DNA from 3 places in the Mesorhizobium sp. M1342 genome. Region 2 is predicted to be linked to each of the others. Evidence: predicted binding sites of a transcription regulator. Region 2 holds the regulator's gene; each other region holds the start of a gene.
The links. Region 2 encodes PhoB, which activates phosphate uptake and scavenging genes when phosphate is short. Its sites were predicted from a motif close to TGTCATNNANCTGTCAT; they were not measured.

Region 1 (7,796 bases), on a different contig from region 2:
GGCATCAAGACCGCACTCGCCGCCTCCAAGGGCGAGAAGGTCGAAGCCAATGTCGACACCGGCGCCAATCTGGTGACCAAGGACAACATGAAAGACCCCAAGATCGACGCGCTGCTCAATCCGAAGCTCTGAGCCGTCGCATCCGCAATCGTCTCCGGGGCACCTCGCCCCGGAGACACAAGCTGCCGCACAAACGGCTTGGCAATCCGCACGCCTGAGCTAGGCTGTTTTCGAGGCATATCCTTGCCTCGCCGCGTGCCAATCGTGAGGCCAGCCTGGGGAGCCATCGGGGAGGCCAATCTGGGAGGATTGTCATGATTTCGACGGCGCAGGAACTGCATCCCACACCCGTTCTGGAACCGGGGCGGACCATCCTCGAATTGCGCGGGCTGGAGAAGCGCTATCCCGGCACCCACGCGCTGAAGCCGGTCGACCTCGCCTTCAAGTCCGGTGAGATCCACGCCATCGTCGGCGAGAACGGCGCCGGCAAATCCACGCTCATCAAGCTTCTGACCGGCGTCATGCCGCGCACCTCCGGAGAGATCGCCTGGGAGGGCCAGCCGGCCGCCCTGGCGACGCCGCACGAGGCGATGGCGCTCGGCATCAATGCCGTGCACCAGGAAGTCGTGCTGTGCCGTCACCTGACTGTCGCCGCCAACATGTTCCTCGGCGAGGAGAATTCACGCTTCGGCATCCTGCAGCAGCGCGCTATGGTCAGGCAAGCGCAGACGATCATCGACGACCTCGGCTTCGACCTGCCGGCGCATGTCACGCTCGGCGACCTGACCATCGGCCAGCAGCAGCTGATAGCCGCCGCCCGCGCCACCGTGCGCGGCACCAAATTCCTGATCTTTGACGAGCCGACCGCCTACCTCACCCGCAAGGAGGCCGACCAGCTCTTCACCCTGATCCGTCGGCTGAAGGGCGAAGGCGTGACCATCATCTACATCAGCCACCGCATGGAGGAAGTGTTCGAGCTCGCCGACCGTGTTTCCGTGCTGCGCGACGGCACGCTGGTCGGCACCCGCAACATCGCCGAGACCAACGATGCCGAACTGGTCAAGATGATGATCAACCGCTCGATCGAGCAGGTCTATCACAAGGAGCATTTCACGCCGGGCGCCGCCATCATCGAGGCGAGGAACCTGTCCGGCAAGGGCTTCGAGAATGTCTCGATGACGGTACGCGCCGGCGAGATCGTCGGACTCTATGGCCTGATCGGCGCCGGACGCAGCGAGTTCGTCACCACGCTTTACGGCCGCCACCGCAAATCCGCCGGCCAGATCTTCTGGGACGGCAAGGAGGTGCAGGTCAATTCCGAACATGACGCGATCAAGCTCGGCCTGGCGCTGGCGCCGGAGAGCCGCCGCGACCAGGGCCTCTGCCTCAACCTGCCGGTCGGCTTCAACCTGAACCTCCCGATCTACAAGCGTATCTCGAACAATCTGCTGATTTCGAGCACGCAGGAGAAGACGCAAGCCGATCGCCAGATCGCCGATCTGCGCATCAAGACACCGACGCGCGGCGCGCTGGCATCCAGCCTGTCGGGCGGCAACCAGCAGAAGATCGTCATCGGCAAATGGCTGGCGCACGGCGCCAAGCTGTTCATCTTCGACGAACCGACGGTCGGCGTCGATGTCGGCACCAAGGCCGAGATCTACCGCCTGTTCGGCGCACTTTTGTCAAAGGGCGCCGGCATCATCCTGATCTCGTCCTATCTGCCGGAAGTCTATGAACTCGCCGACACGCTGCATGTGTTCCGGCGCGGCAAACTGGTGGCGACGCACGGTTTTCACGCCGCCAGCCACGAGGATATTCTCACTCAGGCGCTCGCCGAGAAACAAGAAAAGCTGGGAGGACAAATATGAGCACCGAGGCGATTGCCATCGAAAAACCGAAGCGCAACTATAATGTCCTGTTTGGGCTGACGCTTCTGGCGCTGCTGGTTCTGCTCTGGATCCTTCTCTCCGTGGCGACGACGAGCTTCGCCTCCGCCAACAACATGGCCAATCTCTTGCGCCAGGGCTCGATGATCGCCATCATGGCGGTCGGCCAGACCTTCGTCATCATCACCGGCGGCATCGACCTGTCGGTCGGCGCCGTGGTCGGTTTCGCCACCGTGGTCGTGGCCATGATGATCAATGCCGGCTTCCCCATCTGGCTCGCCATTCTGGTGACGCTGCTGGTCGGCGTCGCCATCGGCATGTTCCACGGCTTCGGCATCGTCAAGATGGGCCTGCCGCCCTTCATCATCACGCTGGCGACGCTGACCTCGCTGCGCGGCATCGGCCTTTTGATGACCAACGGCAATTCGATCAACATCAACAGCGACACCTTCACCGCCTTCTCGCGCAATTCCTTCATCGGCATCCCCAACCTGTTCTGGATGGTGATCCTGGTCGGCATTCCGGCCTATATTTTCCTGCACCACAGCCGCTGGGGCCGATACCTGTTTTCGGTCGGCTCCAACGCCGAGGCCTCGCGCCTGTCCGGCGTCAATGTCCAGCGCACCATCTACATGGCCTACACGCTGTCGGGCCTGTGCGCCGCCTTTGTCGGCGTGCTGCTGGCGGCCCGCATCGGCATCGGCAACCCGACGCAGGCCGAGGGCTGGGAGCTGCAGGCGATCGCGTCTTCGGTCATCGGCGGCACCTCGCTGTTCGGCGCCGTCGGCTCGGTGCATGGGCCGCTGCTCGGCGCCTTCATCCTGGCCACCATCAACAACGGCGCCAACCTGCTCAACGTCAACTCTTTCTGGCAGCGCATCATCACTGGCGCGCTGATCATCATCATCGTCTACTTCGACGGCCTGCGCCGCCGCGGCAAGTAGCGATCCCGCAATCAACCGCCGGCCCGCCACACCAACGGGCCGGCGATTTCATGACTGGATTAGCGCATGAAAGCCGTCCTCTGCCGTTCGCCCGGCGATCTTGTCCTTGAAGACCGGCCCGCACCAGAGGCACCGCCTCCCGGCTGGGCGCTGGTGGCGGTCAGCCATGTCGGCATCTGCGGCACCGACTACCACATTTTCGAGGGCAAGCACCCGTTCCTCGCCTATCCCCGCATCATGGGCCATGAGGTGTCGGGAACGATCGTCGAGGCCGGCGACGGCGTCGATCTTGCCGTTGGTGAGCCCGTGGTGATCAACCCCTATCTTTCCTGCGGCAAGTGCATCGCCTGCCGGCACGGCAAGCCCAATTGCTGCGTCAGGATCGAGGTCTTGGGCGTGCATCGAGACGGCGCCATGTGCGAACGGATTCTGGTGCCGGCGCAAAATCTCTATCCCGCCAACGGCCTGTCGCTGGCCGACGCCGCCGCAGTCGAGTTCCTGGCCATCGGAGCGCATGCCGTGCGGCGCGCTCGCGCCGACCCTAACGCCCGCACGCTGGTCATCGGCGCTGGCCCGATCGGGCTCGGTACCGCCATCTTCGCCCGCATCGCCGGGCTCGACGTGACGCTGCTCGACATGAGCAGTGAAAGGCTCGCCTTCGCCGCGAACGAGCTTGGTTTCCAGACCCTCGACGGCTCGCGCGGCGCGGTGCCCGATCTGGTCAAGGGAGCGACATCAGGCGAAGGCTTCGATGTCGTCTTCGACGCCACCGGCAACACCCAGTCGGTGCAGTCGGCCTTCGCCCATGTCGCGCATGGCGGAACGCTGGTGCTGGTCTCCGTCGTCAAGGACGACATCAGCTTTTCCGATCCGGAATTCCACAAACGCGAGATGACGCTGATCGGCAGCCGCAACGCGCTGCGCGCCGACTTCGATCACGTCGCCGCCTCGATCCGCAACGGCGCCGTGCCCCTGGCCAAGCTCGTCACACACCGCACCACACTCGCCGACACGCCGCATGATCTGGCTCGTTGGGCACACGAGAAATCGGGCCTGATCAAGGCTGTGATCGAGGTCGGATAGAGGCGCCTGTTCGACACGAATTCGGAGATCGTTGAGCGCCCAACTTGGTAGATCTGATGCTTTGGCGACTAGCCGCAACATCCATCGCTTCGTCATCCTATGGCGGAGCAAGGAGCGAAGCGGCGCAGACCATAGGATCCATGCCGTGACCTGAGAGCGTTGCTTCGGTGCAGAATTCTGCGCCGCTGCGCTCTTCGCCCGAGATCGCGGCATGGATCCTTGGGTCTCCGCGACGGAGCTGCGCTCCTGCTTCGCCCAAGGATGACGACGTTAGCTACAGCGCCGACAGCTTCAGCTCCACCCGTTCGGCCGGGAAGCGCGACTCGGAAAACTGGATCGGCTGGCCGTCCGGCGTCACGTTGACGGCAACCGTGACCAGCACGATGGCGCCCGGCAGCAGGTCGAGGTCGGCAAGGTCCGCCGCATCGGCATGGCGCGCCGACAGCACGGTCGATTGCCGGAGATAGTCGTCGATGCCGAAACGCGCCAGCGATGCGGTGATCGAGCCGGTTTGCGCCATCGCGGCATCGATGCCGGCAAAGCGCCGGGCCTCGAACCAGCCGGCAGCACGCGACACCGGCCGTCCGTCGGCTTCGCCGCGCGTTTCCAACCGGATCACATCGGCTCCCCTGGCAAGGCCAAGGCCCTCGGCGACGCGCTGGCTGGCCGGCTCGATCGACGAGGCGAGCAGGACGATGTGCCGTTCCGTCGTTTGCCCTTGCAGCCCTGTCGAAAAGCGTGTGCGCGCGCCGATCGGATAGGACAGCCGCTTGCGCGACAGTACGAAGGTGCCGCGCCCCTGCTCGGCCCGCAGCACGCCTTCCCTTACAAGGGCCGATATGGCGCTGCGCACCGTGTGACGGTTGACGCCATAGCGTTCTGCCAGCGCCACCTCCGGCGGCAACGCTGCATTCTCCGTGAAATCGCCGATCGCGATCGCATGCAGGATCTTGTCGGCGATCTGCCGCCACAGCGAAACGCCACTGCGCCGCTCGATGCTGTCCGCTGCCAGCCGCCCGACTATCATTGCCCCAACCTTCCAGCGCCCAGTCTTATATCGCTGTCATCCACCCGTCATGGACACGCGTTAGATAATAGGTATAATTTGTATAGTTGTCTATATCAATAGACAAATTGACAAAGAGGAATGCTGCTGATGCGAGGACAGGAAGCCCGCGACCAGGCCGAGCGCAAGGCCGCCATGGCGACACTGGCGCAATCCAGCGGCGATGACATCGTCCGGCTCTGGAACCAAGCCGGGCTGCCTTCGGACGCCGAGTTGCTGCGCGGCCCTGAAACCGGCCTGGTCACCCTGCGCGGGCGCATCGGCGGCGGCGGCGCTCCCTTCAATGTCGGCGAGGCGACCGTCACCCGCGCCACCGTCCGGCTGCCCTCCGGGCAGGTCGGCCATTGCTATGCGCTTGGCCGCGACAAGCAGAAGGCGAAGCTGGCGGCCATTGCCGACGCGCTGTGGCAGGACCCTGCCCGCCGCAATGAGGTCGAGACCGGACTGATAGCGCCCCTGCGGTCGGCTCTGACCGCAGCGCATGAAAAACGCCGCGCCGAGACGGCGGCAACGAAGGTGGATTTCTTCACCATGGTTCGCGGAGAAGACTGATGGACATTGCAGCGCAATCGATCGAGGGCGGTTTCGCCGATCCGGTCTTCAACGCCCAGACCGTGTTCCGCGCGGTCATGGACGCAATGGCGCGGCCAGGCAGCGTGCAGCCGCTGCCGGCCTTCGCCCGCCCGCCGGCGCCGCTCTCGGCGACCGCCGGCGCCATCGCACTGGCGCTGTGCGATAACGACACCCCGCTCTGGCTCGACCAGACCCTGCAAGCTTCCACCGCGATCAGACCCTGGCTTGGGTTCCACACCGGCGCGCCCGTGGCCAACACACCGGCCGATGCGCATTTCGCCTTCATCGCGGCCCCGGCCGAGATGATGTCGCTCGATGGTTTTTCGCAGGGCACGCAGGACTATCCCGACCGTTCGACCACGCTGATCCTGCAAGTCGGCGATCTCGTGTCCGGCACGCCGCTGTTGCTCGAAGGTCCCGGCATCGAAACCAGCGCCACGATCGCGCCGGCACAGATGCCGCGCCATTTCGTCGAGCAGTGGAAGCAGAATAACCAGCGCTTTCCGCGCGGCGTCGACATCATACTCGCCACATCAGATGGCATTGTCTGCCTGCCGCGCACGACGCGCATCAAGACAATGGAGGCGTAAAAAATGTATGTCGCGGTAAAAGGTGGCGAAGCCGCAATCGCCAACGCCCACAGCCTGCTTGCCGACCGCCGACGCGGCGACCGTTCGGTGCCGGCCCTTCGCCTCGACCAGATCGTCGAGCAGCTGGCGCTCGGCGTGGATCGGGTGATGAGCGAAGGCTCGCTCTACGACCGTGAGTTGGCGGCACTCGCAATCGTCCAGGCGCGCGGCGACCTGATCGAGGCGATCTTCCTGGTGCGCGCCTATCGCACCACGCTGCCGCGCTTCGGCTACACCAGGCCCATCGACACCGCCGGAATGCTGGTCGAGCGGCGCGTGTCGGCGACCTATAAGGACCTGCCCGGCGGCCAATTGCTCGGGCCCACATTCGACTACACCCACCGGCTGCTCGATCCCGAGCTTGCCGCCGGCGCCGACGTCGCCGAGCCCTTGCGGCGCGAGACGGAAGCGCAAGCCATGCCGCGCGTATCGGCGATCCTCGCCCGCGAAGGCTTGATCGAACCGGACGGCGACATGCCGCAGGACCATGTCCCCGGCGACATCACCCGCGAGCCGCTGGAATTCCCGATGGCGCGCGACATCCGCCTGCAGGCGCTGTCACGCGGCGACGAGGGCTTTTTGCTGGCGCTCGGCTATTCCACCCAGCGCGGCTATGCCCGCAACCATCCCTTCGTCGGCGAGATCCGCATCGGCGAGGTCGAGCTTGAGCTCGACGTGCCCGAACTGCCCTTCGCTGTCCCGCTCGGCACTGTCCGCGTCACCGAATGCCAGATGGTCAACCAGTTCAAAGGCTCAGCCAAGGCGCCGCCGCAGTTCACCCGCGGCTACGGCCTGGTCTTCGGCCAGAGCGAGCGCAAGGCGATGGCGATGGCGCTTTGCGACCGGGCGCTGCGCGCCTCCGAACTCGGCGAGGATGTCGTCGCCGCCGCGCAGGACGAGGAGTTCGTCATTTCGCATTCCGACAACGTCCAGGCGACCGGCTTCGTCGAACATCTGAAGCTGCCGCACTATGTCGACTTCCAGGCCGAACTCGACCTCGTGCGCCGCATGCGCGCCGAATACGACGCCCGCGGAAATGCCGACATGCTGGAAGACAAGAAGGAGGCGGCGGAATGAGCCTAGTCGCCCGACCCGCCATCACCGCCACCGCTGTCGTGCGAATGGTCGCCATGCCCGCCACTGTAGCCGCCGCCGATGCCAACGCTCTCGCCATGCGCGCCTTCCCTGGCTGCGGGAAAAACCATTCTTCGGAGGATAAACGCGACCACGCCGACGAACGCCAGCAGCAGAATTCCGATATGCAGCCAAGCGGTCTGGGTCATCCGATTTCGCCCCTGTTTCCGCGTCCTGGACGCCAATTCAATAGCACAATGTGGATGTGATCGCCATGACCGACATCGCCACCTACAACTTCGCCTATCTCGACGAGCAGACCAAAAGGATGATCCGCCGGGCGATCCTCAAGGGCATCGCCATTCCCGGCTACCAGGTGCCGTTCGCCTCGCGCGAAATGCCGATGCCCTATGGCTGGGGCACCGGCGGCGTCCAGGTCACCGCTTCAATCATCGGCCCCGATGATGTCTTGAAGGTGATCGACCAGGGTGCCGACGACACCACCAACGCAGTCTCGATCCGTGCCTTCTTCAAGAAGGTC
Region 2 (7,796 bases):
GCGTGCAGGCGAGAGGGAGCGCCGGAAAGAGCGTGGCGTGAGGACCAGGGTCAAAATTGCGCGGTCCGCAACATCTACCGCTCCGTGAAAGCGCGCGCGAAGGAATCGCGCATCGGACGTACGAGATACTCGAAGAAAGTCCGTTCGCCGGTGCTGATGAACGCTTCTACCGGCATTCCAGGGTAAAGCTGCTCCGCTTTTACGCCGGGCGGCAAGTCGGTGGCAATCTTCAGCTTGGCGCGGAAATAGGGTTCATGCGTAGCCTGATCGATGAGCCGATCTGCGGAAACCTGTGTCACCATGGCTGAAATCTCAGGGGTGAGCCGCATGTTCAACGCTGATAGTCGCAGTTTTGCCGGCTGGCCGACACGAACCTGGTCAATGTCTTTCGGCGGCAGCCGTGCATCGACGATCAAGCCCGATGCCGTAGGCAGAATCTCCATGATCTTCTCGCCGGGGGCAATCACGCTGCCCCTGGAATTGTAGGTGGACGATACCACGATGCCCGCCGCCGGCGCCTTGATCGTCGTCCGCCGCAGCACTGCCTCGGATGCCCGCATCTGTTCGTCAATGTCAGCCAGCGAAGAACGTACCTCGTCGAGTTTCGTCAGGGCTTCCTCCACGCGTTGCGTGGTCAGGCGCTCTATCTGCTCCTGGGCTTCGACGATCTGGGTGTTGGCCGATGCAAGATTTGCCTCCAGCGCCCCTGCCTGCCCGACGAGATCGGCCTCGCTACGCAAAAGCTGTGAATATTCAGTGCGATTGGTGAGGCCCTTGTCCAAAAGGCTGGTCTTGATGCCGAGTTCTTTCTTCACGACTTCGGCCTGTTGCTCAATGGCCTGTTTCTGGGCCTGCAATCCGACAACAGACTGGCGATGCATGGCAACCCGTTGCCTGAGGATCGATTGTTCCGATCGAAATCGGGCGAGCCTGGCGTTGAATTCCTTCTGCTGTTCTTGAACCAGGACCTCGAAATTGTTTTGGAACGGTGCCGGCGCAGCCTCTGTGATTGGCGCAAGCCGATCCAACCCGTCGCGTTCCGCCTCCAGCCGCGAGGCGCTGGCCTTCAACGCGATCGACTGTCTCGTCAGCCGGTTGAGTTCGGCTTGCGCGGCTGTTCGATCCAGCAGGATCAGTTCCTGGGCCTGTTGCACCCGATCACCCTCATGGACGAGCAACTCTTGGATGATGCCGCCCTCGGGATGCTGGATGAGGATGTTCCCGCCTGTCGCCGAGATTGTGCCTTGCGTGATGACCGCGCCGGACAACGGTGCACTGACCGCCCAATAGCCAAAGCAACCCATCAATATCGCCATTGCCGCGTATCCGGCGAATGCCACCCGGCGAATGTCGGTGCGTGCTGTGCCTTCCCGGACGAGGCTCTGTGCTGTCATCTTCTACGATCCAAAGCGGACACTATGAGGGGTGCCGCGGTTCGTTGTTGCAAAAGACCCTGTCACCGCCATGCTGCGCTGTGGGGCAAGGCCGATGCCGGCGATTGGCTGCCGCATCACGTCGCCGCTTGGACCGAAGGCTTCGATCACTCCGCTGCGTAGAAGCATCACGCGGTCGCAGGCTGCGGCGACCGAAGGGCGGTGCGTTATCACGATTGTCGTAACGCCCGCCGCTTTCGCGGCGGCAAGCACTTCTTCGAGCGCGGCTTCGCCGCTGCCGTCGAGATGGGTACTGGGCTCATCCAGAACGAGAACATGCGGATTGCCGTAAAAAGCGCGCGCCAGCCCGATCCTTTGGCGTTCGCCGCCCGACAGTGTTCTGTCCGACGAACCTATTCTGGTCTGATAGCCGTCTCGCTGCTCCAGTATCAGCTCATGCGCCCGGGCATTCTTTGCTGCCTCGACGATAGAGGCGTCATTCGCATCGGGTTCAAAGCGGGCGACATTTTCCGCGATCGATCCGGGAAAGAGCTCCACCTCCTGAGCGAGATATCCGATATGCCGGCCAAGCTGCTTCTCGTCCCAGGTTCTGAGATCGGCGCCATCAATCCTGACGCAGCCGCTGGTTGCCTGAATCGCACCGACAAGTAATCTTGCCAGGGTGGACTTGCCGGCTCCGCTCGGACCTATTATCGCCACCGCTTCGCCTGCGCCGATGCGGAAGTTCAGTCTCTTGATGATGGGTTCGGTGCCGGGTGTGGCGTTCGGCGCGACAAAGATGAGGCCCTGCACGACAATTTCGCCGGACGGGTCCGGCAAGGTCAGTTTTTGCGCATGCGCCGGATGGGCGGAAAACGCCTTGTCCAAACGCTTCCACGATCGTCTGGCGTCGACGATCTGCCGCCATGACCCGATCAGTTGGTCGAGCGGCTGCAGCGCACGGGACGACACCAGGGAAGACGCGAAGATCATGCCGGCCGTCATCTTCCCTTGCAGCACGAGCCATGCTCCGACACCCAGTATTGCTAGCTGAAGCATCATGCGTACGGCTCGCGACGTTCCACTGAAAATCGCGTTGGCCATCGACGAACGGTCATGCAGGACTAGCGCCTCCGCCACGTGCCTTCCCCACACTCGCGCGGCGTTTTGGATCATGCCCATGGCGCGCAGCGTCTCTGCATTCCGGGCAAAGGCCTGCTCCGACAGGCTGGCAACAGCCGAGCGTTCCGCCGACAAGGCATCATTCTTGCCGATGGCAAACTGATTTGCCACGACCAGCGCAAGCAACAGACCAGATCCCGCCAGCGTAAGCCAGAACAGCAAAGGATGGATGAGGTACAGCAGGGCGAGGAAGAACGGAGCAAACGGCAGGTCGAACAAGACCGCCGCGCCACGTGACCTGATGAAGGCGCATACCGAGGCAAGGTCGCGCAGTGGAGGCAGGGCTGCTCCCCCGGCGTACTTAGCCTCCAGCGAGACGGCGAATGTCCTCGCGCCCAGTCTGTTGTCGACAATGGCTGCAACGCGCTGCGTGTAAACGGAGCGGACCGCATCGAGGAGACCGAGAAAGGCGAGTGCGAGAACCGCGATAGCAGAGAGGTAAAGAAGCGTCTCGACGCTGGAGGAAGGCAGGACGCGGTCATAGATCTGCAAGAGATAAAGGGGGATCACCAATAGCAGGATGTTGATGAGGAACGAAAAAACACCGACATCGGCGATGGCGCGCCTCAAGACTGCCCGCAGATCAGACCGTGCAATCATTCCCGCGCTCCTAACGGCTCATGGCCCCAACATAAGGGCGTCGCTTAGACCGAATGGTCGCCGGCGATGTCCAAGGGGTGGTGCTGCAGGTCGTCCAGCGTATAGGCGCGGATGTAGTCGATCTTCATCTCCGCTGGCGTAGCCAGATGGTCAGGAGGCTGGCCGGCAATGCCGCCCACCGCGAGATTGGCCAGCATATACATGGGATCGTGCATGTCGGCCGGCGTCGCTGCTTGAGCGACCTTTACACCATCATAGGTCCAGACAAGCTCATCCTTCGTCCAGAGCAGGCCATAGGTGTGGAAACCGTCGGTATCCGCAACGTTCACCGTTGAAGAAACCTTCGTGTGCGCTCCCGTCTCATTGGAATGCGCCGTCATGTAGAGCGTGTTCGGGTCCTGGCCACGCGTTTCGACAACGTCCAGCTCCGGCGGCCACGAGCCGTCCTCCGGAAGCAGCCAGAACGCCGGCCAGGCTCCGGCTGTTTCAGGAGGATCCGCCCGCATTTCGAAATAGCCGTAGGTTTGCGAGAAGGTGTCGTGGGTCGTCAGGATCCCCGAGGTGTATTCGTAGTTGTTGATCAGAGGCTTGATGTCCTCCGGCGCCTGCGCGGCGGTGATGGTGAGGACGCCGTTCTCAACGCTGAACGGATGGACCGAACTCGTCGGGCCATAATTGGCGTCGATATACCACTGCAACTCACCATTGCTGCTCAACGTGCTGCCGTTCGGCGCTCCCCACCAGAAATTGGAATTCCAGGTGCCGTCCTGCCCGTCCCGAAGGCTCAGCGTGTTGAAATCGTCGGAGAAGGACAGCGTCATTGCGGACTTGTCGATCGGAAGTTCGAACTGGGTGGGCTGCAGCTTGTCGATGGTCGTATTCTTGAACACCAGGATCTCGTCGGATCCGAGGTTCAGCATCACGTTCGATTCCACCTGGACCATCTGTGAACGGACGGCATCGAACGAAGTGAAGTCGTAGCCGTCAAGCCGGACCGCATCGGTCGCACCGAAGTCGAAGATAAGATCGCTTCCATTACCTTTGGAGATGGCGAAAGTATCGGCGCCATCGCCGCCGATCAGGACATCATTTCCCTTGCCGCCATCCAGCGTCTGGTGACCCGACCCGCCCTTGATGATGTTGTCCACCGCATTTCCGAACGCAAATCGGTTGGTGCCGGTAACGACGAGGTTCTCGAAATTGTCGGGGAGCTTGTAGCTCATCCATGTGTCGATCGTGTCGATCCCTGCCCCAGGATCCTCGACCACCTTATTGTTGGTGGAATAGAGATGATAGTAGTCGTCGCCGGCGCCACCGTAGATCGTGACAGTGACGCCGGTGTCTCCCCAGAAGGAGTCGTTGCCGGAGGTGCCATGCAGTTCCGGTCCAGACCCGGTGGCCGAGAACCAATGAGTGGAAGCGCCGGTGTAGGCAAGAGGGATGCCCTTGGCATTTAAGACCGTGCTCATCAGAAATCCTTCCCAATGGTGCCCGACCTGGTCAAAGGTCCGGCGACCGCTTCCAAGCAACGCTGCAAAGAACGAGATCGTTCCACAGAATCGTCATTAGATCCGAGATCGCGTTGAGCAATCGACAGACGAGCAATGAATAAAGAGGAGAGGACTCGCAATAATTTGAAGTAATTTATTAAAATTGTATATTTCTGCAGAATACGCGTCATCCGACGAACGTATATCTAAATTAACTCAAAGTCATTCTTGCGTGGCTTTCTGGTCGGAGTCTGCGGGCAAGATGGCGACGTACCAAGTAATTCGCCGTGCTTCCTGCGGCCAGCCGGGCCCCAATAGAGAGTTTGGGAGATCGGGGAACGCCAGAAGCTGCCTGTCGCTTTGGCCCAAATGCAGTCATTCGAAACCTGATGAGGATGACCGCTCCTGGCGTCACGTGCTCGCTCCCCATCCATGAGACGAGTGCAACATTCCACCGGCTGTTGGCGACCGCGTGCTAATCGAGTTTTCCCGATCTATCGGGACGGAACAGCCACCTAGTCTTCCCTGATCGCGTAACCCGCCCCACGGATGGTGCGGATGACATCAGGCATGCGGCCGTTGTTGACCGCCTTGCGCAGCCGGCCGACGTGCACGTCGACAGTGCGTTCGTCGATGTAAATCGTCTCGCCCCAGACATTGTCGAGCAGCTGGCTGCGCGAGAACACGCGGCCGGGGTGGCGCATCATGAATTCGAGCAGGCGGAATTCGGTCGGCCCGAGCCGGATCTCGCTCTTCTTGCGATAGACCCGGTGCGACTCGCGATCGAGCACGATGTCGCCGACCTTCAGCACGCTGGACAGCACTTCCGGCTTGGCCCGGCGCAGCAGCGCCTTGACCCTGGCCATGAACTCCGGCGTCGAGAAGGGCTTGACCAGATAGTCGTCGGCGCCGGTCGACAGGCCGCGCACGCGGTCGCTTTCCTCGCCTCGCGCGGTCAGCATGATGATCGGCAGCCGCTCGGTCTCTGGGCGCATTCGCAGGCGCCGGCAGAGTTCGATGCCGGAAACCGCCGGCACCATCCAGTCGAGCACGAGAAGGTCGGGAACGTTCTCCTGCAGCCGGATTTCGGCCTCGTCGCCGCGCGTCACCACCTCGACCTGGTAACCTTCGGATTCAAGATTGTAGCGGAGCAGCACGCCTAGCGGCTCCTCATCCTCCACCACCATGATGCGTGGTGCGATCATCGGCTGGTCACCCCTGTTATGCCGCTGGCGCGGACATTGCCGTCTCGTCCTGCTTCGGACGATTGGCTGGCAGCTGCGTGCCGGTCAAAACATAGTAGGCATTTTCGGCGATGTTGGTCACGTGGTCGCCGATCCGCTCGAGGTTCTTGGCGCAGAACAACAGGTGCGTGCACGCCGTGATGTTGCGGGGATCTTCCATCATGTAGGTCAGCAGCTCGCGGAACACCGAGGTGTATTTGACGTCGATGCGTTCGTCATTGTTTCTGAGCGTGGCAAGCGCTGCCGGGTCGGCGGCGGCGTACTCGTCGACGACCCCCTGCACCTGGATCAGCACCAGTTGCGCCATCGCGTCGATCGAATGCGAAAGGTCGTGCGGCGTGACACTCAGCCCGACAGTGCCGACGCGCTTGGCGATGTTCTTGGCAAGGTCGCCGATGCGCTCAAGGTCGCCGGCCATGCGGATCGAACCGACCACCGCACGCAGATCGTTGGCCATTGGCTGGCGCTTGGCGATCAGCGTGATGGCGCGATCGTCCAGCTCGCGCTGGCGTGCATCCATGATGGCATCATCGGAAACCACGCGCTGCGCCAGCGCATTGTCCGAATTGAGCAAAGCCCTGGTCGAGCCACTGACCATCGAGCGGGCGAGATCGCCCATGTCGCGGATCAGCTGGCTGATCTGCTCCAGATCCTCATCGAAAGATGCGACGGTATGTTCACCCATGATCTTCGTCCCTCGTATGCCTGAGCTCAGCCGAACCGGCCGGTGATGTAGTCCTGGGTGCGTTTGTCGTCGGGGGTGGTGAACATCTTGTCGGTGGCGCCCTCCTCGACCAGATAGCCTAGATGGAACATCGCGGTGCGCTGCGACACGCGCGCTGCCTGCTGCATCGAATGGGTGACGATGACGATGGTATAGTTCTGACGCAGTTCGTCGATCAGTTCCTCGACGCGAGCGGTGGCGATCGGGTCGAGCGCCGAACACGGTTCGTCCATCAGGATCACCTCGGGTGACACGGCGATGGCGCGTGCAATGCACAGACGCTGCTGCTGGCCACCGGAAAGACCCGTGCCAGGTTCCTGCAAACGGTCCTTGACCTCGTTCCAGATCGCCGCCTTCTTCAGGCTCGACTCTACGATCTGATCCATATCGGCCTTGCGCTTGGCCAATCCGTGGATGCGCGGACCATAGGCAACGTTCTCGTAGATCGATTTGGGGAACGGATTGGGTTTCTGGAACACCATGCCGACGCGCGCCCTGAGTTCGACGACATCGATGTTCTTGTCGTAGATGTCTTCTTCGTCGAGCGTTATCTTGCCGGTTACCCGTGCTGAATCGATGGTGTCGTTCATGCGGTTGAGGCAGCGCAGGAAGGTGGACTTGCCGCAGCCGGAGGGGCCGATCAGCGCCGTCACCTGATTCAGGCGGACGTCGAGATTGACATCGAACAGCGCCTGCTTCTCGCCATAGAACACGCCGACCTTGTCGCCGCGCATTTTGATCACTTCGTTCGACTTCATCTTGTCGCCCACTGCGTTTTCAAGGGACTGTTCGGTCATGATGTTCATACCAAGATGCCTTTTTTTCTACCAGCGCCGCTCGAACCGACGCCGAAGCACGATCGCGGTGATGTTCATGGCCATGAGGAAGACGAGCAGGATGATGATGGCGCCGGACATACGCTCGACGAAGGCGCGTTCGGCCTCGTTCGCCCACATATAGATCTGCACCGGCAGCGCGGTGGCCGGATCGAAAGGCGTCGTCGGTGGATCGGCGACGAAGGCGACCATGCCGATCAGCAGCAGAGGCGCGGTTTCGCCGAGCGCACGCGCCAGACCGATGATGGTGCCGGTGAGGATGCCGGGCGCGGCAAGCGGCAGGATGTGCTGGAACACCATCTGCATCTTGGAGGCGCCAAGACCGAGAGCTGCCGAGCGGATCGACG
Region 3 (7,796 bases), on a different contig from region 2:
GATCTGGGCAAGCCAGGTGGCGCCCGGCCATGAGAACGGGCTGAAGCTGCGCATCTATGGCTCGAAGGGTGGGCTGGAATGGGTGCAGGCCGACCCGAACTATCTCTGGTACACGCCGTTCGGCCAGCCGAAACAATTGATCACCCGCAATGGCGCCGGCGCGCTGCCGGTGGCGGGCCGTGTCAGCCGCGTGCCGTCAGGCCATCCCGAGGGCTATCTCGAAGGTTTCGCCAACATCTACCAGGAGGCCGCGCGCGCCATCCGCGCGGCACGCCGCAAGGGCGGCAAGCCGGCCAAGGCCGTCGTCTTCCCGACCATCCAGGACGGCGTCGAGGGCATGGCCTTCATCGAGGCCTGCGTGAAGTCGTCGAAGAAGAATGGGGCGTGGACGAAGCTCTGAAATAGAGGCGGTCCGGGGGATCCAAGGGGAGGGGGCGTCGATGAAAATCGGCATGTGCATGTTCTTATGGACGACGGCCGTGTCGAAGACACACGAGCCACTGCTGCGCGACATCAAGGCAACCGGTTTCGATGGCATTGAGATACCGATCTTCGCCGGCACGCCGGACGACTATAAAAAACTCGGCGATCTGCTCGACCGCATCGGACTGGAGCGGACCGCTGTTTCGGCCATGGGCGATCCAGGGATGAATTTGATCTCGGCCGACGCGGCGACGCGCAAGGCCGGTGTCGATTACATGAAATGGGCGATCGACTGCGCGCAGGCACTTGGCGCCGACACGCTGAGTGGCCCGCTGCATTCGACGCTCGGGTCGTTTTCCGGCTCCGGACCGACCGCTGCCGAGAAAAAGCGCTCCGTCGCCTCGCAGCGGGCGATCGGCGACCATGCCGGCAACAAGGGCGTCACCATCGGGCTCGAGGCGCTGAACCGCTTCGAATGCTATCTCCTCAACACGATGGCTGATTTGTCTGAGCATATCGACGCCATCGACCGGCCGCACATCAAGGCGATGTACGACACCTTCCACGCCAATATCGAGGAGGCCGACCCGATCGGCGCCTACACGAAACACCGCCGGAATGTCGTGCATATCCATATTTCGGAGAACGATCGCGGCGTGCCGGGGCGCGGCAACATTCCGTGGAAGGAAACATTCTCGGCCATCCGCAAGAGCGGCTATAACGACTGGCTGACGATCGAAGCGTTCGGCCGTTCGCTGAAAGATTTGGCGGCGGCAACCAAGGTGTGGCGCGATTTTTCCGAGACACCGGAAGCGGTCTATCGGGAAGGGTATAAGCATATCAAAAATGGGTGGAAGAAGGCGGCGTAGGCGCCTTCCTTATAGTGGGACTGAGCGAAGCCGCCCAACACCTGCCGCCGCGTTCCTTCACACCCCCCTCTGTCCTGCCGGACATCTCCCCCGCAAGGGGGAGATTGGCGGTTCCGCTGGCGGCGCCTTCCTTCCAACGCTGGAGACTAGCGAAGGCCGACGGACATCTGATCTCCCCCCTTGCGGGGGAGATGTCCGGCAGGACAGAGGGGGGTGCTGTCCCGCCGGCTTCTCATGAGACGGCAGCCGGCGCCTACCCCTGCTCGGCCTGGATCCTGTTGTAGTCGTGGATCGTCTGGCTCAGCCGGCGGCGCAGGAAGTTGGAGATGTTGTCGAAGATGAAGACAACGGCCAGGATCAGCAGCACCATGTAGAACACGTTGGCCCAGTTGGAGTTGGTGCGCATCGCTTCCCACAGCTTCAGGCCGATGCCGCCGGCGCCGACAGCGCCGATGATGGTCGCGCCGCGGGTGTTGGATTCCCACTGGTAGAGCGTCTGGCTGATGAACACCGGCACCACTTCCGGCAGCACGCCGTAGCGCTGCACCAGAAGGCCGTTGGCTCCGGTCGAGGTAATACCCTCGCGCGGTTTGTCGTCGATGTTCTCCAGCGCCTCGGAATAGGTTTTGCCGAGCGTGCCGATCTCGGTGAAGAAGATGGCTGCACTGCCCGCCAGCGGTCCCGGCCCGAAGGCACGGGTGAAGAACAGCGCCCAGATCAGCATGTCGATGGAACGCATGAAGTCGAAGAAGCGCTTGAGCACCTGGTTGACCAGCCGGCTGGGCGTGATGTTGCGGGCGGCGAAGAAGGCCAGCGGAAAGGCGACGATGCCGCCAAGCATGGTGCCGAGAAAGGCCATGACGATGGTCTGCAAGAGCTTCGTCCAGACATCGCCATGCTGCCACTGGGCGTTGTTCCAGATGTTGTCGCCGGCCAGCGCCAGATTGGACGTGCCTGGTTTCAGTTCCGGTCCGGAGACGATCAGCGAGGCGACTTCGCTTGCCGACTTGCCGAAGAAGGGCGAGCGGGTGTCGAAGACGAAGTTTGCCCAGCCGAGAAATCGCTTTCGGATCCTGACGCGGTCAACGGCGACGCGGGCCTCGCCGGCAAAGCCCATGTCGGCGACGACCTCATCTTCATGCGCGGTGATCCAGCCGGGAACCGATCCGGAGATCAGCGGCTTGCCGCTGCCTAGCGCGACCGCAACGGTCTCACCATTGGCAGTTATCGTCGCTTGCGTCTTGCTGAAGGTGACCGACTTGGCGGCGCCGTCGATAAGGACCGTCACCGAACCATCGGCATTGGTCTTGACCCAGTCCGGATCTGGGTTCGGGCCGAGCACCGAGAAGCGTGGATATTTGGCGGTGATCCGCGTTTCGTCGAGGCGGAAGATCGGCTGCACGTCGTAGCTGATCCATTGGGTCAGAAACAGCGGCAGCCGCTCCCAGTGCGATTCCCGCATGACCTGCGGCAGGTTGAAGAACCACAGGGCATAGAGCAGGTAGAGGAAGATGCCGCCAAGCAGCATCAGCGGCCCGAAGCGCTTGTGGAACGGCTGCTGGAACACCTGCGGGAAGCGCTCTTCGATCGACTGGATTTGATCGGCGGTCAAGGCAGCCATGGTCAAGCCCCCACCACGAAGGCCTGCTCGCCGACCAGCTTGCGGCGCAGCCAGGCGGAGAACTGGTCGACGATGAAGATCGTCGTGAACAGGAGCAGCACGAGGGCTATCGTCTTGGCGCCGAAGCCGCGCGATATCGACAGCTTCAACTCCTCGCCGATGCCGCCGCCGCCGACCGCGCCCATGATGGTGGAAATGCGGACATTTATCTCAACACGCAGCAGCGTGTAGGACATGAAGTTGGGCAGCACCTGCGGCAGGCCGGCAAAGCGCACCCGCTCGAACCAGTTGGCGCCGACAGCCCTCAGGCCCTCTTCGGCGCGCATGTCGATATTCTCGTTGATCTCGTAGAACAGCTTGCCCAGCGCGCCGATCGAATGCAGGCCGATGGCGATGATGGCGGCGATCGGGCCGATCGAGACGATGGCGGCGAACAGGCCCGCGATGACGATCTCGGGAAAGGCGCGCAGCAGTTCCATGAGGCGCTTGACGATCAGCCTCAGCACCGGATGCGGCGTCAAATTGCGCGCCGCGATGAAGGAGAACGGCACGGCGAAGACGAAGCCGATGAAGGTCGAGACCAACGCCACGTTGAGCGTGGTCAGCATCAGCTCGAAATATTCGGGGATGTAGAAGCTGTCCCAGACATACGAGCGGCCAAGCGGAAAGTTGAATTCCTGGGTGCCGGTGTCATGCGGGGAAGCGATATCGAACATCGCCCGCCAGACATCGTTCCAGTCCTTGGGGACGAGCCAGCTCAGGAAGTCCAGCAAATGCGGCAACCGGTCGAAGAAATGCCCGGCATTGGCCTCGTCGGCGAACCACATGGTGCTGCCAAGCGCGATGATGAGAAGGCCGACACCGATGGCGGTGTAGAGCCGGCGCAAGGACGTCTGGCGACGCCAGGCGTCGGCCATCTGGTGAGTGGCGCCGGAAGGGGCTGTCACGGAAAGGGTCATGATCGGACATGCAAGAAGGGCGGCGTTTTCTCGACGCCGCCCTTCCTGATTTCGCCGTTAGCCGCCAATGGCTGCCTTACGGGCTTCGACGATGACGTTGTAGAAGTCCGCCTTGACCGGGACGTAGCCGGTAAAGTCGCCGCCTTCGACGCCTTCGAAGCAAGCCTTGTCCTTCTTCGGCAACTGCGTGAAGAAGTCGGCGAGCTTGGCGGTCATTTCGTCGCCGAGCGCGGTGCGCACGACCAGCGGGCCGTTCGGGATCAGGCCCGAGCGCCAGACTTCGACGAAGTCGTTGGGGTCGACGGCGCCCTTGGCGACTTCCTTGTGGAAGGTGCCCGAGGTGTAGCCGTCCTTGAAGTCGCCGATACCGGAGGAATCGTCCACCGCCACATCGACCTTGCCGTCGCGCACGGCCAGAACGTTGTTCTCGTGGCCGCCGTTAAACTGGGTCGAAGCGAAGAAGGTTTCGTTCGAAGCGCCGGTGTCCTTCGGGATCTGGGTCAGCGGGATCAGATAGCCGGAGGTCGAATCCGGATCGGCGTAGCCGAGCTTCTTGCCCTTGGCCGACTTGATATCGGTGATCCCCGAGGATTTCAGCGCCAGACCGATCGAATAGTAGCCGGTGGCGCCGTCGGTCTGCTGGGTGGTGAGGATCGGGGTGACCGCCTTCGGGTCCTTGAGAGCGATGCTGGCGTAGCCGGAAGCGCCGAGTTCGGCGAAGTCGAGCGTGCCGCCAAGCAGGCCCTGGATGACGCCGTCATAGTCGGCGGCGGGGAACAGCGAAACCTTTTCGAAGCCGAATTCGGCCTTCAGATGGTCGGCGAGGCACTGGTAGTTGCGCAGCCGGTCGGTTTCGTTTTCGCCGCCGAGGATGCCGACGCGAAATTCCTTCATGTCGGCGGCCTGGGCCATGCTGGTCGCCATGGCGAGCACCGAAACGGCGCTGAAAACCATCTTCCTGAACATCTGTAATCTCTCCTGTAGGTTCCGGCCCCGCGCCGGCAGCGTTCTCGATTTTGACAGGTGCCCTTGACGCGGGCTGTCGATCCAGGCCGCTCTCAGTATCCCGGGAATGCGGGCTCGAGCGGTCCGGCGGATGCGGCGATCTTTCGGCTGAAGGCAACGCTGGTCGAGGTGATGGCCTCGGAGATTTCCTGGCCATTGCTGTCGGCGCCGTAGACGAGACGCACGGCCTCGCGGTTGAGTTCTTCCGGCGGGCCGTCGAAGACGACCTTGCCGGCGGCCATGCCGATGATGCGGTTGCAGTAGGTGCGGGCGGTGTCCAGCGTGTGAAGATTGGTGACGACGGTGATGCCGTCGCGCAGATTGATGTCCTGCAGCGAATCCATCACCACCTTGGCGTTGAGCGGGTCGAGCGAGGCGATCGGCTCGTCGGCGAGGATCACTTTGGGCTGCTGCATCATGGCGCGGGCAATGGCGACGCGCTGCTGCTGGCCGCCCGACAAGGTGCCTGCGGGCTGCAGCGCGATGCGGGCAATGTCGAGCCGCTCGAGTGCCGCGACCGCCTCGGCGCATTCGGCGCGCGAGAACATGCCGAACAGGTTGGTGATGGTCGAACGGTGGTTCAGCTTGCCGAGCAGCACGTTGGTCAGCACGTCGAGGCGCGGCACCAGGTTGAACTGCTGGAAGATCATGGCGCAGTCACGCTGCCAGCGCCGCAGCGGCGAGCCGCGCAACTGGGAAACCTCGGCGCCGTCAAAAAAGATCGATCCCTGGCTGGGATCGATGAGACGGTTGATCATGCGAAGAAGGGTCGATTTGCCGGCGCCCGAACGGCCGATAATGCCAACCATCTGACCCTGCGGGATCGCAATGTTGATGTCGCTGACGGCGGTGTTCTTACCAAATCGGCGGCTGACACCGCGGATTTCGAGCGTGGCGGAATTTGCTGACATGGGGCAGGTTCCAGTCTGGACCATATTGATCGTCAGGCACTCGCCTAACGCAGCCACATGAACCTGCCGTGTCGCGGTGATGTCAGTTTTGTTACGCTCCACAGGTGTGGAGTTATGGCCGGCCCAGGGCCAGCAGGTCCTCGAAGTGCTCCATGTCCCTGAAGCCGCAGAAGGCGGGAGTTTTGATTTCGATCACGGGAGCCTGCTGCTCGAAAAAGCTTGAGAGAGTCATCGAACAGGTCCTGCCATGTGGCTGCCATGACGATGATGTGAAGAATTATCCTTCGTATTTTTCCAGGAAGGCCTCGGCCGATAGTTCCCGGAAATCGTCGAGCGAAGCGCGCAGCCTGGCATGATCCCAGTCCCACCAGGCAAGCGCCTGATAACGGTCGGCGGTGCGGCGGTCGAAGCGCTCACGGATCGGTTTGGCCGGCACGCCGGCGACGATGGTGTAGGGGGCGACGTCCTTCGAGACGACGGCTCCGGCGCCGATCGCCGCGCCGTCACCGACGGTGACGCCGGGCAGGATGGTCGAGCCGTGGCCGAGCCAGGTGTCGTGGCCGATGGTGACTCGCCTGGCGCGACGCTGGGCGAAGAATTCTGTCTCGTGCTCGGCGTCGTCCCAGTAGTCCGAGGCGCGATAGGTGAAATGGTGCAGCGTTGGCCGCCAGGTCGGGTGGTTGGTGGCGTTGATGCGCACGCTGGCGGCGATGTTGGCGAACTTGCCGATCGTCGCGCACCAGACGGCGCAGTCCTGCATCATGTAGGAATAGTCGCCAAGCTCGCTTTCCGACACCCGGCTGCGGTCGGCGATCTCGGTCCAGCGGCCGAGCGTCGAATTCTGCACATCCGCCGTCGGATGGACCAGCGGCGTCTCGGACAATTTCCTGGTCATGCGGCGATTTTTCCGGGAGCGAAAGCGGTGACGTCGATGATGCGGTCGGCAACCGCCTCGCGTACGTCGTGGTCATGGAAGATGCCGAGCAGCGCGACATCAGCCGCCTTCTTGGCGGCGATGAGTTCAATCACGACATCGCGGTTTTTGGCGTCGAGCGAGGCGGTCGGCTCGTCGAGCAGCAGGATCGGATGCTCGGTGATGAAGCCGCGTGCGATGTTGACGCGCTGCTGCTCGCCACCGGAGAAGGTCGCAGGTGGCAATGCCCAGAGTTTCTCCGGCAGGTTGAGCTGCGCCAGCAAGGCGCGTGCCTTGCCGCGGGCAATCTCGCGATCCTCGCCGCGCTCGACCAGCGGTTCGGCGACGACATCCAGCGCCGAAACGCGCGGCACGGTGCGCAGGAATTGGCTGACATAGCCGATCGTTTGCCGGCGCACGGCAAGCACGGTGCGCGGGCTGGCAGTGGCGAGGTCGATCAGCCCGTCATCGTGGCTGACGATGATCTGGCCTTCGTCGACGGCGTAGTTGCCGTAGAGCATCTTCAGGATCGAGCTCTTGCCGGCACCGGACGGGCCGCCGAGCACGGTGCATTCGCCGGCCCTGATCGAGAACGAGACACCGGCGATAACAGGCAATTTGATGCCGTCGCGCAGATGCATGGTGAAGCTCTTGGCGACGTCTGAGACAACGAGGGGCGTCGGCATCAGAAGGTCCTCCAATCGCTGTTGGTTTGCGGGCCAGCACCCCCCTCTGGCCAATGGAATTGCATGTGCGGAATAACGGTGAAATCTCGAAGCGGGTGTTTGCGAGGTGTCGGCGCGAGGCACCCCCCTCTGGCCTGCCGGCCATCTCCCCCGCAAGGGTGGAGATTGGCAGCTTCACTCGCGGCGCTTTTCTTGCAGCCTTGGTAATTGGTGAACGCAGCAGGGACAGCCGATCTCCCTCCTTGCGGGGGAGATGGCCGGCAGGCCAGAGGGGGGTGCCTCGCGCCAAGGTTTCGCGAACACGCGCTTTGAGACTTCATCGTCAAACCTGCAGAATCGAGGAAACGAGCAACTGGGTGTAGGGCGCGCGCGGGTCGTCGAGCACGCGGTCGGTGAGGCCGCTTTCGAC

Region 1: a site for PhoB is predicted at 4,975-4,991, ahead of phnF (phosphonate metabolism transcriptional regulator PhnF). Genes of this name have one in related genera too.
Region 3: a site for PhoB is predicted at 5,868-5,884, ahead of phnC (phosphonate ABC transporter ATP-binding protein). Genes of this name have one in related genera too.

What each region holds. Positions count from the first base shown of each region.
Region 1 is NZ_JAMYLI010000009.1:6,714-14,509, forward strand. Features, by position in the region: gene NKH06_RS10910 (ABC transporter substrate-binding protein) at 1-132, shown strand, start outside; gene NKH06_RS10915 (sugar ABC transporter ATP-binding protein) at 315-1,868, shown strand; gene NKH06_RS10920 (ABC transporter permease) at 1,865-2,830, shown strand; gene NKH06_RS10925 (zinc-binding alcohol dehydrogenase family protein) at 2,897-3,913, shown strand; gene phnF (phosphonate metabolism transcriptional regulator PhnF) at 4,188-4,937, opposite strand; gene phnG (phosphonate C-P lyase system protein PhnG) at 5,070-5,531, shown strand; gene phnH (phosphonate C-P lyase system protein PhnH) at 5,531-6,142, shown strand; gene NKH06_RS10945 (carbon-phosphorus lyase complex subunit) at 6,146-7,258, shown strand; gene NKH06_RS10950 (hypothetical protein) at 7,261-7,464, opposite strand; partial or broken gene NKH06_RS10955 (alpha-D-ribose 1-methylphosphonate 5-phosphate C-P-lyase PhnJ) at 7,530-7,796, shown strand, end outside.
Region 2 is NZ_JAMYLI010000024.1:27,532-35,327, reverse strand. Features, by position in the region: gene NKH06_RS23345 (ROK family protein) at 1-41, shown strand, start outside; gene NKH06_RS23340 (HlyD family type I secretion periplasmic adaptor subunit) at 75-1,394, opposite strand; gene NKH06_RS23335 (type I secretion system permease/ATPase) at 1,398-3,155, opposite strand; gene eglC (endo-1,3-1,4-beta-glycanase EglC) at 3,200-4,624, opposite strand; gene phoB (phosphate regulon transcriptional regulator PhoB) at 5,161-5,850, opposite strand; gene phoU (phosphate signaling complex protein PhoU) at 5,867-6,574, opposite strand; gene pstB (phosphate ABC transporter ATP-binding protein PstB) at 6,601-7,419, opposite strand; gene pstA (phosphate ABC transporter permease PstA) at 7,438-7,796, opposite strand, start outside.
Region 3 is NZ_JAMYLI010000009.1:15,895-23,690, reverse strand. Features, by position in the region: gene NKH06_RS11000 (Gfo/Idh/MocA family protein) at 1-400, shown strand, start outside; gene NKH06_RS10995 (sugar phosphate isomerase/epimerase family protein) at 441-1,292, shown strand; gene phnE (phosphonate ABC transporter, permease protein PhnE) at 1,546-2,913, opposite strand; gene phnE (phosphonate ABC transporter, permease protein PhnE) at 2,916-3,872, opposite strand; gene phnD (phosphonate ABC transporter substrate-binding protein) at 3,930-4,838, opposite strand; gene phnC (phosphonate ABC transporter ATP-binding protein) at 4,931-5,788, opposite strand; gene NKH06_RS10970 (DapH/DapD/GlmU-related protein) at 6,066-6,683, opposite strand; gene phnL (phosphonate C-P lyase system protein PhnL) at 6,680-7,387, opposite strand; gene phnK (phosphonate C-P lyase system protein PhnK) at 7,710-7,796, opposite strand, start outside.